Regions from separate parts of the Neobacillus sp. GCM10023253 genome, predicted to be linked through region 3. Evidence: riboswitches for the same ligand, from Rfam matches in the RefSeq annotation. Region 3 holds a riboswitch; each other region holds the start of a gene.
The links. A riboswitch is a leader RNA that binds a small molecule or an ion and turns the genes downstream of it on or off. The one in region 3 is predicted to bind glycine.

Region 1 (2,275 bases), on a different contig from region 3:
GGCTTGGAACAGCAAACTTCTATCAAAATTAAATATTGATATTCCGTTACAGCCTTACCGCCAAGTTGTTGGGTTCTTCGAATGCGAAGAATCACAGTATAGCAATACCCATGGTTTCCCGGCCTTCATGGTTGAAGTACCGACAGGCATCTATTACGGGTTCCCAAGCTTCAGCGGCTGCGGTTTGAAAATAGGATACCATACTTTCGGTCAAGAAATCGACCCGGATACAATTAATCGTGAATTTGGTATCTATACGGAGGATGAAGGAAATATTCGCAGATTCCTAGAAGAATACATGCCGGGTGCTACTGGAACTCTTAAAAGAGGGGCAGTTTGCATGTACACAAAAACACCTGATGAGCATTTTGTGATTGATTTGCATCCACAGTACTCCAATGTGGCAATCGCAGCAGGCTTCTCCGGCCATGGATTTAAATTCTCAAGTGTTGTTGGTGAAACGCTAAGCCAACTAGTGACAACTGGCAAAACCGAACATGATATTTCTCTTTTCTCTATCAATCGCCCTGCTTTAAAACAGAAAGCAAAGATCTAATAGATTATTAAATTGCCATTATCCTAGAACGATAAAAAAAAATAATAAATTTAGAGGTGCAAAAATGAGCGAAAAAACATTAACACAAGGCCAATTAACTTATTTAGATGCAAAACCGGGCATTCAATTAATTAAAGCAGGAACCTATAAATTAAATGAATTAAGCATATTGCGGGGAACACCTGAGTTAAAGGGGCAAATCCTTGATGTGCCGATTACAGATAAAAAACAAGTATTAACAATGGGTTACTATGCACTCCAGCCTTCGGTTGATTATTCTGCAGAATTTACGTTTATCGAAATTAAAGTTGTGACCAAAGGTAAAATGGTTGTCCGCGATGTAGAAGGAAACAAATATGTGGCAGAAGTAGGGGACGTATTAGTCTTCTCCCCTAATACAACTGTTATTTTCGATGGTGAAAGTGATGGCGAAGTGGTTTACTTCAAAAATGTAGAGGCAAATCCTACTTATTTGTAATAACCAAACTTATTTAAAAAGGCATTGACAATTACAAACAGAATGATTATTCTGAAAATAATAAAATTGAATAGAGCGGATGATTGTTGTGGGAGAGTGTAATATCTACATCTACCACCGAAGGAGCAAGTTCCAAAAAAACCCTTGGAACCAATCTCTCAGGTAAAAGAACCATAACAGGACGCACCTCTGGAGAGCGTATTTGAAAATGCCACCAAAGGAGAAAGCTCCAAATGTTGGAGTTTAACTCTCAGGTAAAAGGACAGAGAAGGGATGATTTTACACCCCTTTTCTGTCCTTTTTTGTTTTTTTTAAAGCAATTATGGAAAAATGGAGGAATGATCAATGAGTTTACAACAAAACGATTCAACAATTTTTGAGGCAATTGAAAGTGAGAAAAACCGCCAGCTTCATACGTTGGAATTAATTGCATCCGAAAACTTTGTCAGCCCGGATGTTTTGGAAGCAATGGGAAGTGTGATGACGAATAAGTATGCCGAGGGTTATCCAGGTAAGCGCTATTATGGCGGCTGTGAATTTGTGGATGTCGCAGAACAGGCAGCGATTGAAAGGCTGACCAAATTATTTGGCGCCAAATTTGCCAATGTCCAGCCACATTCCGGTGCACAGGCCAATACTGCTGTATTTTTCGCCCTGCTTCAACCAGGCGATAAGATTATGGGGATGAATTTATCGCACGGCGGCCATTTAACTCACGGCAGTCCGGTAGCAATGTCAGGAAAATGGTTCGATGTTGTTTCTTATGGGGTAAGAGAAGACAATCACCTGATTGATTACGATGAGCTGGAAGAAGTTGCGAAAAGAGAACAACCAAAATTAATTATCGCCGGTACAAGCGCCTATCCGAGAGTGATTGATTTTGCGAGATTTAGACAAATCGCCGATCAGGTTGGCGCAAAACTGATGGTTGATATGGCACATATTGCCGGACTTGTTGCTGCAGGTCTCCATCCTTCTCCGGTTCCATATGCGGATGTTGTGACCAGCACCACTCATAAAACATTGCGCGGCCCACGAGGCGGAGTGATTTTAACAAACGATGAAGAAATAATCAAACAAATAAATAAAGCTGTTTTTCCGGGAATTCAGGGCGGGCCGCTCATGCATATCATTGCCGCTAAGGCAGTTGCTTTCAATGAAGCATTGCAGCCAAGCTTTAAGGAATATGCCAAACAAATTATTGAAAATTCAGCTGCACTGGGAGAGGCGCTAAAGCAGGA
Region 2 (2,275 bases), on a different contig from region 3:
CGGAATAAGTTTGCTAAGGAGCGCTCCCCCTGTCAGGACAAGAGTCGAAATCAATAACGCATTACTTGGCACATGATTTTTATTCAGTCTCGCAAAATTGGTTGGTCCCTGGCTATTACTGCTTAAATTATATAAAATCCGGCTTGTTGAAAACATCCCACTGTTACAAGCAGAAGCGGCTGAAGTTAGAACGACAAAATTAATAATTCCTGCGGCAATCGGAATCCCGACTAAACTAAACGTTTTGACAAACGGACTTTCAGCTGCATTCAGTTCCGTCCATGGATTAATACATAGAAGAACGATCAATGCGCCAACGTAGAAAAATAAAATCCGTAAAGGAATTTTATTAATGGCCGATGGGATATTTTTTTCCGGATTGGCTGTTTCCGCTGCCGATACACCCACTAATTCCACACCAACGAATGCAAAAACGACCATTTGGAATGAAAGCAAGAAGCCTGTTATTCCATTTGGAAAAAGGCCGCCATGTTCCCAAAGATTTTTAATAGAGACTGCCCCTGCATCTGTCTTGAATCCCATCACTAGTAAAATGACCCCAATTCCGATTAAGGCGAGAATGGTAATGACCTTTATTAGAGCAAACCAGAACTCCAATTCTCCAAAAAGCTTTACCGTTAATAGATTGAGGCCCAATAAGACGACCAAACAGACAATTGCAGGTATCCACTGTGGGATATCAAACCAATATCGTACATATACACCAACAGCAATCACATCAGCCATAGCAGTCATAATCCAGCAAAACCAATAGGTCCATCCCGTTACAAACGCGGCTCGCGGTCCAAGATAATCTTCGGCAATGTCAGTAAAAGACTGATAGCCCGCCTTAGACAGCAGGAGTTCCCCCAGCGCCCTCATCACAAAGAAACAGGCAATACCTACGATCAAATAAGCAAAGATGATAGATGGGCCAGCCAGTTGGATGGCTTTACCCGACCCCAGGAATAATCCGGTACCAATGGTGCCGCCAATTGCGATAAGTTGAACGTGCCGATTTGCTAAATTCCTCTTTAATTCTTGCTGTGCCAACCTTGACTCCCCCTTAAAGTTTAAAAAACCCAATAAAAAAAGAGATTGGATGTCCTCCAATCTCACGGTCATAAGAATAACAAATAATACTTATTAAGCTGACAATTGTCAGCATGACAAATATATATTCAGTACTCTTCTGTCCTTTTGCCTGAGATTGTGAACCCTTCGGCGCCGCGGAATCCGCGGTCTCTCCAGAAGCTGCTCCTGCTATAGTGTGATCCATAGCAATCATAGCTTGCTAATTATTAAGTTTTTCAGATAATATTGTTGAATAATTTTTAATTTTAGTAGTATTAAATTACTTTGTCAACAATAACTGACTCTTTTATATTTTATTGAATCTCTGGAATTAATTTAAACCCCAGAGATAAGAATTTGAATTCGCTTTCATTAAGTTGTAATAGAAAGCCAAAGAACAGAAAAAGTATGTTATAATAATTGTCGAAATAAGTAGCTTTGTCTATAAAGGAACAGAATATATAAACGGGAAGGAACGTGAAAGAATGAGTAACGGAATTTTCAAAATCCCAACACCTGCAAATGAACCTGGCAATACTTATGCTCCAGGTACAAAAGAACGGGAAACATTAAAAGCAGAATTAACACGCCAATCTGGTATCGTAATCGATATCCCTGTGATTATTAATGGCGAAAATATAAAGACAGATACAGTGAAGCAAGTAGTTATGCCACATGATCATCAACATGTTTTAGCAAACTATTCGCAAGCCGGAGAAAAAGAGCTGCGTGATGCTGTTGAAGCGGCGATGGCTGCCAAAGAAGCATGGGCAAATATGGCCTGGGAACACCGCGCCGCTATTTTCTTAAAAGCTGCTGATTTAATCTCTGGTCCATACCGTGATGTCATGAATGCTGCGACCATGTTAGGACAGTCCAAAACAGCTGTTCAAGCTGAAATTGATTCAGCCCAAGAATTAATAGACTTCTTACGTTTTGGCGTTGATTATGCAAATCAGGTTTATCAAATTCAGCCAAGCAGCATGAAGAATGTATGGAATCGTACAGATTACCGTCCATTAGACGGGTTTGTATTGGCGATTTCTCCATTTAACTTCACTGCCATTGGCGGAAACCTGCCAGCAGCTCCTGCGATGATGGGGAACGTAGTCGTTTGGAAACCAGCAACAACTTCTATTCTAGCAAACTACTACTTTATGCGTATTTTAGAAGAAGCAGGATTACCAAAAGGCGTCATCAA
Region 3 (2,275 bases):
TCAAGCGGGGAAATTTCCGGTGATAATTCCTGGCCGTAAAGCGCTAAGTTTGCTTCAAAACGAAGTGTGTCGCGTGCACCGAGGCCGCAAGGAATAACTCCCTCGTCTTTTCCGGCTTCAAGAATGGCTGTCCAGAGTTCGACGACATCACCGGCATCACAATATACTTCAAAGCCGTCTTCCCCTGTATAACCAGTTCTAGATACAAGTGCTTTTTTCCCATTTAAAACAACTTCCTGCTGGAATTTGAAAAAGCCGATTTGACTTAAATCCGTCTCTGAAGCAAGCTTCTGTAATACCTTTTCAGCAAGAGGGCCTTGAAGCGCAAGCTGCGCCATTGTTTCAGACAAGTTTTCGATTGTTACATCGCCTTCAAGATGCTTCTCCAGCCAGTTGTAGTCCTTTTCAATATTCGATGCGTTGACAACAAGCAAATAATGATTGTCTTCAACCTTGTAAACAAGCAGGTCGTCAATAGTTCCACCGTTTTCATAGCACATCGCAGTATATTGTGCCCCGCCGTCTTTCACTTTTGAAATGTCATTTGTCATCAATTTTTGTAAATAGTTGAGGCTGTCTGGGCCCTTTACTTCAACTTCGCCCATATGGGATACATCGAATAAACCGGCTTTCGTGCGGACAGCTTCATGCTCATCCTTGATGCTTGAAAACTGGACAGGCAACTCCCAGCCGCCAAAATCGATGGTTTTTCCGCCGTATTCCTTGTAAACTTCAAACAGCGGAGTGCGTTTTAATTCCGTCATCATAAATCCCCCTTCATTTACTACATGTTCATTATTTGTAAAAATGAATTATTGCCAATTAACAAAAATAGGAAAACTCCTTGCCGTTTTCCTAAAAACAACAAAAAGGTGCAAAAAAGGACAGAAACCTCCCTTTACCAATAAAGAAGGTCTCTGTCCTTGCACCTGAAAGTTTACCTAAATCGGCTGTCCCCTTTGGTGGCTGGTATCATCCAGCACTCTCCAGAGCTGCGTCCAACAAGAGTTCTTTTGCCTGAGAGATTCACATAAGCTGCTTGCTCCTTCGGCGCTACAAAAAGTAGTCTCTCCCCTTGTTTTCATTCGCACTTATAATATTTTTTTCCAATTTGGTTATACTAATTATACTTAAAAAATAGATTACCTTATTTAAATATTTGAAACTTTCAAAGCTATTATCATCCTACCATTAAAACAACATATCGGGCAATAACAATTTATCGAAAAAAGGAGCTGAAACGGATGAATGTCGAAATGGAATTTGATTCCTCCTGGCAGGATGATTTTTTACATAAAATTGATCATGATGGACCTTGGGGGAATTGGGAGCTTTTTAAATTGGCCATCGATATTGAAAAACACTTGGTGGTCCCGGAATTCGAAGGCCTGCAGGCCCCAAAGCATCTGCCAAATTTGACGCCTCTCCCTCATCAGCTTGAAACAGCCAAGCAGGTGGTTGAAAACATGAACGGAAAGGCCATCCTTGCGGATGAAGTGGGTCTCGGAAAGACTATCGAGGCAGGGTTAATTTTAAAAGAATACATGATTCGCGGATTAGTGAAAAAAGTGTTAATTCTTGTTCCCGCCTCCTTAGTCACCCAGTGGGCACAGGAATTAAATAGCAAATTTTATATACCAGCTGTCACTCAAAGAAAAAGCTATGTTTGGGAACAATGTGATGTCGTTGTTTCCTCCATCGATACGGCGAAACGAAATCCGCATCGGGAGATCATTTACAAGCAAGACTATGACCTCATCATTATCGATGAAGCCCATAAATTAAAAAATAATAAAACCAAAAACTACGAATTTGTTCAAAACTTAAAAAAGAAGTTTTGTTTATTGCTGACGGCAACACCGATTCAAAACAGGATTGAGGAGATTTTTAACCTCGTATCCCTATTAAAGCCTGGTCACTTAGGGAATGAAACTGTCTTTTACGAAAAATATAAACGTGATTCCCGTTCCTTAAATGATGACCAGCATCTAAAAGAGCTAGTCAATAAAGTCATGATCCGTAACCGCCGTGCCGATACAGGGATCGAATGGACGAAACGGCATGTGGAGACAATTCCGATTGAATTTACAAAATCGGAACGCGACCTGTATGACTCCATCTTAGAGCTTAAAAATGAGGGAGACTGGGTTCAAACGAGCAGTTTTTCTGTGATGACTCTGCAGCGTGAAGCATGCTCAAGCCGCGAGGCCGTTTTCTATACCTTAAAAAACATGCTTCTTAAAAAGGAAAACCCAACGCAGGCCTATCAAGAACA

Region 1: another riboswitch for glycine. It lies ahead of glyA (serine hydroxymethyltransferase); the one in region 3 lies ahead of gcvT (glycine cleavage system aminomethyltransferase GcvT).
Region 2: another riboswitch for glycine. It lies ahead of ACFPA1_RS23850 (amino acid permease); the one in region 3 lies ahead of gcvT (glycine cleavage system aminomethyltransferase GcvT).

The regions. Positions count from the first base shown of each region.
Region 1 covers NZ_JBHSHV010000029.1:260,977-263,251, forward strand. The annotation lists gene solA (N-methyl-L-tryptophan oxidase) at 1-556, shown strand, start outside; gene ACFPA1_RS28435 (hypothetical protein) at 621-1,034, shown strand; glycine riboswitch at 1,114-1,218, shown strand; gene glyA (serine hydroxymethyltransferase) at 1,380-2,275, shown strand, end outside.
Region 2 covers NZ_JBHSHV010000027.1:54,573-56,847, reverse strand. The annotation lists gene ACFPA1_RS23850 (amino acid permease) at 1-1,053, opposite strand, end outside; glycine riboswitch at 1,183-1,261, opposite strand; gene pruA (L-glutamate gamma-semialdehyde dehydrogenase) at 1,560-2,275, shown strand, end outside.
Region 3 covers NZ_JBHSHV010000012.1:302,607-304,881, forward strand. The annotation lists gene gcvT (glycine cleavage system aminomethyltransferase GcvT) at 1-764, opposite strand, end outside; glycine riboswitch at 996-1,085, opposite strand; gene ACFPA1_RS15590 (DEAD/DEAH box helicase) at 1,245-2,275, shown strand, end outside.